One region of the Rhizobium sp. M10 genome, then DNA from elsewhere that is predicted to be linked to it. Evidence: riboswitches for the same ligand, from Rfam matches in the RefSeq annotation. Region 1 holds a riboswitch; the other holds the start of a gene.
The links. A riboswitch is a leader RNA that binds a small molecule or an ion and turns the genes downstream of it on or off. The one in region 1 is predicted to bind thiamine pyrophosphate.
Positions count from the first base shown of each region.

Region 1 (3,180 bases):
CGGCCGGCGGCGCCGAGATCGCCAGCGTCAGGATATTGACGGGTTTGCCGTCCCTGGCGACTTGCGCCACCTGAGCGACTTCGCAGGCCTCGGTGCCTGCCGAACCCGTGCAGCGATAATACCAGTCGTCGAATTTCTGCGATTTTATCGCCGGCGCAGGTTGCGCCGGCGCCTGTTCCGGTTCTTGACCATCAGGAGATTGCGAAAAGGATGGGCTCGTGCAGGCGATCGATATCAGAATGGGGGCGATCGTCCAAAGGACCCGCTTCATGCCGCTTTTCAAAAATTTCTTCATTTAAAATGCAACTTCAGGAAGATTTTATTTTGGTTGGAAGTCATATCGCTACAATCCGCAATTTGGTCAACCTTAACGTGTCAGCACGGTAAAGTTTGCGTTAGGTATTTATTTCGCGTTCTGGGAGATTACGCTCAGTTTGCCCGAGACCCCATTCGCAACGAAATCGCCAACAGATTCCGAAATTCGAATAAAACCGCTTGGCGACGGACATGAGACGATGCGCAACTTACGCGAAGCTGGTCACCTGCTCGTTTTTATTGAAAATCAGGCGTATAATCGGATAGGATGAATAATTCCGCATCGGCGGCCATCCAGAAAAATCTGCGAAAGATGAGCCGTACTCATTTTGAAGAAAAGACATTCCAAGGCGCCGGCTTTATCCTCGATGCCGCCTACGAATACTGAGATGTATTTCAGAAATTCGTCACACCCGCGGGTTGCTGCGACTGTTCTTCTCGGAAGGGAAAGGACAACCGAATGGTGAAAAGGCGGCGGCCAATGCAGCCTGGGACGGAATCCGTGGGCCGTATTCGGGAAAACCTGATCAAGACCCGAATCGGCGGCAAGCTCTCGGCCCCCGTAAAGCCCGGGCCTGGCCGTCGAGGATGATAGCGTGTCCGCAGCGGACTTCACGCGCCGCGCCGTCGCAGGACTGTCATTTTCGGGATGACATCCGCCCCGTTCTCTGCGAAAAAGAACCCGATGAGAGACAGGGGCGTTCGTCGACAGGCGGGCTGAGAAGCACCCTTCGAACCTGAACCGGATAATGCCGGCGGAGGGAGTCGCTCGGGGTCGCGGTCCGCCGCACGAATGACCCCGTGCTCGCCCCCGCCTGAAAGGGGCCACATGCAGACCAGGAGCACACCAGGAGCCATGCTGAAGGCGATGCGCGAGAAGCCGCCGCTCGTTCAGTGCATCACCAATTATGTCGCGATGAACATCGCCGCCAATGTTCTCCTGGCCGCGGGCGCCTCGCCGGCCATGGTGCATGCGGCTGAGGAAGCCGGCGAGTTCGCCGTCATCGCGAGCGCGCTGACCGTCAATATCGGCACGCTGTCGACGCAATGGATCGACGGCATGCAGGCGGCGGCGAAGGCGGCGACCTCGGCCGGCAAACCCTGGGTGCTCGATCCGGTCGCCCATTATGCCACTGCCTTTCGCCGCGATGCGGTCGCTGCTCTGCTGGCGCTCAAACCCACGATCATCCGCGGCAACGCTTCCGAGATCATCGCGCTTGCCGGCGGCGAGAGCCGCGGCCAGGGAGTCGACAGCCGCGATCCGGTCGAGCAGGCCGAAGGTTCGGCGCGATGGCTGGCCGCGCGGCAGCAGGCGATTGTCGCCGTCACCGGTGCCGTCGATTTCGTCACCGACGGCGAGCGGGCGGTGCGCATCACAGGCGGATCGGCCTTGATGCCGCAGGTCACCGCGCTTGGCTGCTCGCTCACCTGCCTCGTCGGCGCCTTTGCCGCCACCGTGCCCGAGGATCTGTTCGGCGCGACGGTCGCCGCCCTCGCAACCTTCGCCATCGCGGGCGAGGAGGCAGCGCTCGGTGCGGCCGGTCCCGGCTCCTTCGCATGGCGCTTCCTCGACGCGTTGAACGCGCTCGATGCCGAAACGCTCGATGCCCGGGCAAGGATATCGGCGGCATGAAGAGTTTCGACCTTTCGCTCTATCTCGTCCTCGATCCCGATCTCTGCGCCGGGATCGGCATGGTCGAGACCGCGCGTCTTGCCGTTGCCGGCGGCGCGACGATGGTGCAGCTGCGCGACAAACATGCCGGCACGGCCGGGATGATTACGACCGGACGCGCCTTGAAACAGGCGCTTGATGGCACCGGCGCCCGCCTCATCGTCAACGACGATGTCGAGGCGGCGATCGCCATCGGCGCCGACGGTCTGCATATCGGCCAGGAGGACATGGATGCGGTGAGCGCGCGGGCGATGATCGGTCCCGGGATGATCCTCGGCCTGTCGGTCGAAACCGAAGCGCTTGCCGCTGCCGTCGATCCCGATGTCGTCGACTATACCGGCGTCGGCCCGGTGTTTGCGACCCCGACCAAGGCCAACCACAAGCAGCCGATCGGCTTTGACGGTCTTGCCAAGCTGGTGGCGGCCTCGCCGGTGCCCTCGGTTGCGATCGGCGGCCTCAAGGCGGACCATGTGGCCGCCGTCTTTGCCGCAGGCGCAAGCGGGCTTGCCGTCGTCTCCGCCATCTCGGGCACGCCGGATCCGGAAGCGGCGACGCGCCGCATCGCCGCTGAAATCCGAAAGGTCCGTGCATGATCCGCAACGTCCTCTCCATCGCCGGCTCCGATCCCTCGGGCGGCGCCGGCATCCAGGCCGATCTCAAGGCCTTTTCCGCCCGCGGCGTCTACGGCATGGCAGTGCTGACCGCGCTGACGGCGCAAAACACCCAAGGCGTCACCGGCGTGCATCTGGTGCCGCCTGCATTCGTTGCCGATCAGATCAACGCCGTCTTTGCCGATGTGCGTGTCGATGCCGTCAAGATCGGCATGATCGCCAATGCCGGCATCGCAGAAGCCGTTGCTGGAGCGCTCGCCGATCGGCGCGGCATCCCCATCGTCATCGATCCCGTGATGATCGCCAAGGGCGGTGCCGCCCTGCTGGCGCCCGAAGCCATCGATGTGCTTACCCGCCGGCTGCTGCCGCTGGCGACGCTGCTGACCCCGAACCTGCCTGAGGCCGCCGCCCTGCTGCACCAGCCGGTCGCGACAAACCGCGCCGAGATGGCGGCGCAGGCCGAGCAGCTGCGCGCGCTCGGCCCGGCCGCCGTACTGGTCAAGGGCGGTCACCTCGACAGCGAGGAAAGCCCCGACGTGCTTGCCGCGGCCGACGGCCTGCACTGGTTCGAAGCCCGACGCG
Region 1 covers NZ_NWTA01000024.1:56,895-60,074, reverse strand. Annotated here, with positions in the region: gene CO671_RS27505 (invasion associated locus B family protein) at 1-295, opposite strand, end outside; TPP riboswitch at 1,000-1,096, shown strand; gene thiM (hydroxyethylthiazole kinase) at 1,145-1,948, shown strand; gene thiE (thiamine phosphate synthase) at 1,945-2,580, shown strand; gene thiD (bifunctional hydroxymethylpyrimidine kinase/phosphomethylpyrimidine kinase) at 2,577-3,180, shown strand, end outside.

Region 2 (3,180 bases), on a different contig from region 1:
GATGCCTTCCCAGGTGTAGATCTCCAGCGTGAAATCGACCGAGCCATTGTCCAGCGCCTCGTAGGCGGAAGTGCCGAGGGTGACGGTCTTGACGTCGCCCGTGCCGCCGTCATTGCGGATCATCGCGGAGATCAGAGCGCTCTCCCAGGTGCCGCCAAAGCCGCCATAGGTCTTGCCGTCGAGATCTTTAGGGCTTTTGATGTCGTCGCGTCCGGCCTTATAGATCAGACGCGCGGTTTCGGTCTGGACGACGCCGTAGACCATCTTCACGTCACCGCCGCCGGCGCGCTGCGTCATGGCCTCGATCTCGCTGCTGATGCCGAAATCGGCGACCCCGTTCGACACCAGCGTGCCGGCGCTGGTGTCGGTAAAGGGTAGAATTTCGACGTCGAGACCGGCGGCGGCATAGAAGCCCTTCGCCTTGGCGACATAGATGCCGATATGGTTGGTGTTGGGCGTCCAGTCGAGCGCAATGCGAACCTTTGCCGGCGCTGACTGGGCGAAGGCGGTGCGGCCGGCGAGGCTTGTCGCCAGGGCGGCGAGGATCGTCTGTCGACGGGTGAGAAGCAGCATGGTGACCTCCTCAGGTCTCTAGAGCATGATGCCGAAAAGTGTGAGCGGTTTTCGGACGACATCATGCTCTAACTCTTTAAATTGGAACAGGATTCTGATTTAGGCCGACCGGCCTAAAATCATCCTGTTCTAGCGGATGAAGCAGGGTTTGCAGGATTTCGGTCTCGATCGCCTGGGCCGCCGGCGAGCCGAGATCGGCGATGCTTCTCGGGCGGGGCAGGGGAACGCGGAATTGGCGGATGATACGCGCCGGGCGCGCCGATAGCACGTAGATCCGGTCGGAGAGGAACACCGCCTCGCGAACGTCGTGGGTGATCAACAAGGCCGTCCAGCGATGTTGCGTCCACATGCCCTGCAGCCATTCCTGGATCTGCGTGCGCGTCAGCGCGTCCAGCGCGCCGAAAGGCTCGTCGAGCAGCAGCATGTCCTGGCTCTGGACGACGGTGCGCAACAGCGCGGCGCGCTGGCGCATGCCGCCGGAGAGCTCGGCGGGATAATGGTGTTCGAAGCCGGCAAGGCCGAAATGCTCGAACAGCGGCGCCACGGTGGCGCGGGCGGCGCGACGGCTCATGCCGCCCACCTCCAGGCCGAGTGCGGCATTGTCGATGATCCGGCGCCAGGGCATCAGCGCGTCGCGTTGCGGCATGAAGGCAAAGGAATGCGGTGCCTGTTCCAGCGGGGCGCCCTTGAAGAGCAAGGCGCCTGAATCGGGTCGAAGCGCCTGGGTCAGCAGTCGGAGTACCGTCGACTTTCCGGAGCCGGAGGGGCCGACGATCGAGACGAACTCGCCGCTTGCGACAGCGAGCGAAATGTCGCCGAGCACCTGCATGCCGTCGAAGGATTTCGAAATCTTGCGCAGTTCGACCAGTTCATCGGTCATCGGCGGCGCTCCCCGGACGGTTGCCAGGGCATGACGAGGCGCTCGATCATCAGCGTCACTCCGAAGAGGCAGAGTGTCAGTACGGCGCTGACGACGACGGCGGCGAGGACGAGATCCGGCCGGAAATTGTTCTTGGCGTTGAGGATATAGATGCCGAGGCCGCGTGCGGCTCCCGCATATTCGGCAAAGATCGCGCCGACGACGGCATAGGTGATCGAGATCCTGAGGCCGGCGAAGAAATAGGGCAGCGAGGAGGGAAGCCGGGCCAGGCGGAAAATGCGCCAGCGGCTTGCCTTCATCGAGTTCAAGAGTTCAGCGATGTCGCGGTCGGTTGCCTCATAACCCTGCAGCAAAGCGACGAGCAGCGGGAAGAAGGTGACGAGCGCAACCAGCAATATCTTCGGCAACAGGCCGAAACCGAACCAGAGGACGACGAGGGGCGCGATCGCCACCAGCGGCAGGGTCTGGCTCGCAATGAAGATCGGCAGCAATGCCCGGCGCATGAAGGGCATGAAATCCATCAGGATCGACGAGACGAAAGCGAAGGCGAGCGACAGGGCGAAGCCGCCGAGTGTGGCGCCGAGCGTCGGCCAAGTGTTTGATATCAACGCTTCGCGGTTCAGCCAGCCCTGGGTCAGGATGCGCGAAGGCGCCGGCAGGATGGACGGTTTGATGCCGGAGAGATCGACATAAAGTTCCCATGCGGCCAGAAAAGCAAAACCGGCGAGCAGGGCGGGGGTCGCCCGGTAGAGGGCGGCACCGAGCGCGGCAAGGCGCGAATCCGATGGTGGTGGCGATGTCATCAGCGTCGATTTCAGGCTTTCGTCCGGCTGCATGATTCTTCAGGTCGGAATCGATCCAAGGACAAAATCATGCAGCGATTCAAAGTGCCGCGGCGCCCTTGGCGCGCTTGAAAAGTCGCGCGGCGCCGCAGATGCGCAAACCTGTCGAAGACATCGGGAATGGTGCCGGCCAGCCTGCCGGATATCGGAAAGGGTGACACTTGTGCGCCGGAAAACATCTGAACCTCGCTCCGCTGGCATTACCCAGATCAGCTTTGAAGGGTCCGGAGGCTTGCGCTTCTCATCTCAGCCCCGGCGACACGGAGCTCCCCTGTTATTTCAGCGAAAACTATCATCGGGGTTTTCTTACCGCAACCGCAAAATCACACATCCGTCCGCCGGGTCGGAACGGAACCGCGGACGCGAAAAAACACCCGGGCGGAGTCCTGCCCGGGTGTTTTCCGAGGTTCCGTACCTGCCGGGAACGGAACCCGAGCTCGTCTCAGGCGGATATATCGGCAGGACGCGGCCGTGGCGAGGGTGGCAAATGCCGGCGCCATGATTTCAGTCCGCTATCGACCGGGTGATCTGACTGTCGCTCCTTCCTGCACCTGGGCTTTACGCCCGGGGGAGCAGGCGTTATAAAACCTCAACTAATATTGAGGTCAAGAGGCGATGGATACGATCACCGTTACGCCGCTCGGCAGGCTTTTGACGGTCGGCGAAGTGGCGGAACGCAGCGGTCTTGCCGTCTCGGCATTGCATTTCTATGAGGCCAAGGGGCTGATCTCCAGCATCCGCACGCGCGGCAATCAGCGGCGTTACGGACGTGACGTGCTTCGCCGGCTCGGCATCATCAAGGTGGCGCAACGTGTCGGCATTCCGCTTTCGGAAATCCAGACGGCGTTTGCCTCCCTGCCGCAGGGGCGCACGCCGACGGTTGCT
Region 2 covers NZ_NWTA01000005.1:364,000-367,179, forward strand. Annotated here, with positions in the region: gene CO671_RS11315 (ABC transporter substrate-binding protein) at 1-573, opposite strand, end outside; partial or broken gene CO671_RS11320 (ABC transporter ATP-binding protein) at 642-1,453, opposite strand; gene CO671_RS11325 (ABC transporter permease) at 1,450-2,256, opposite strand; TPP riboswitch at 2,465-2,578, opposite strand; gene soxR (redox-sensitive transcriptional activator SoxR) at 2,911-3,180, shown strand, end outside.
Region 2: it holds a riboswitch for thiamine pyrophosphate, as region 1 does, so the genes downstream of both, CO671_RS11325 (ABC transporter permease) here and thiM (hydroxyethylthiazole kinase) in region 1, are expected to answer to the same signal.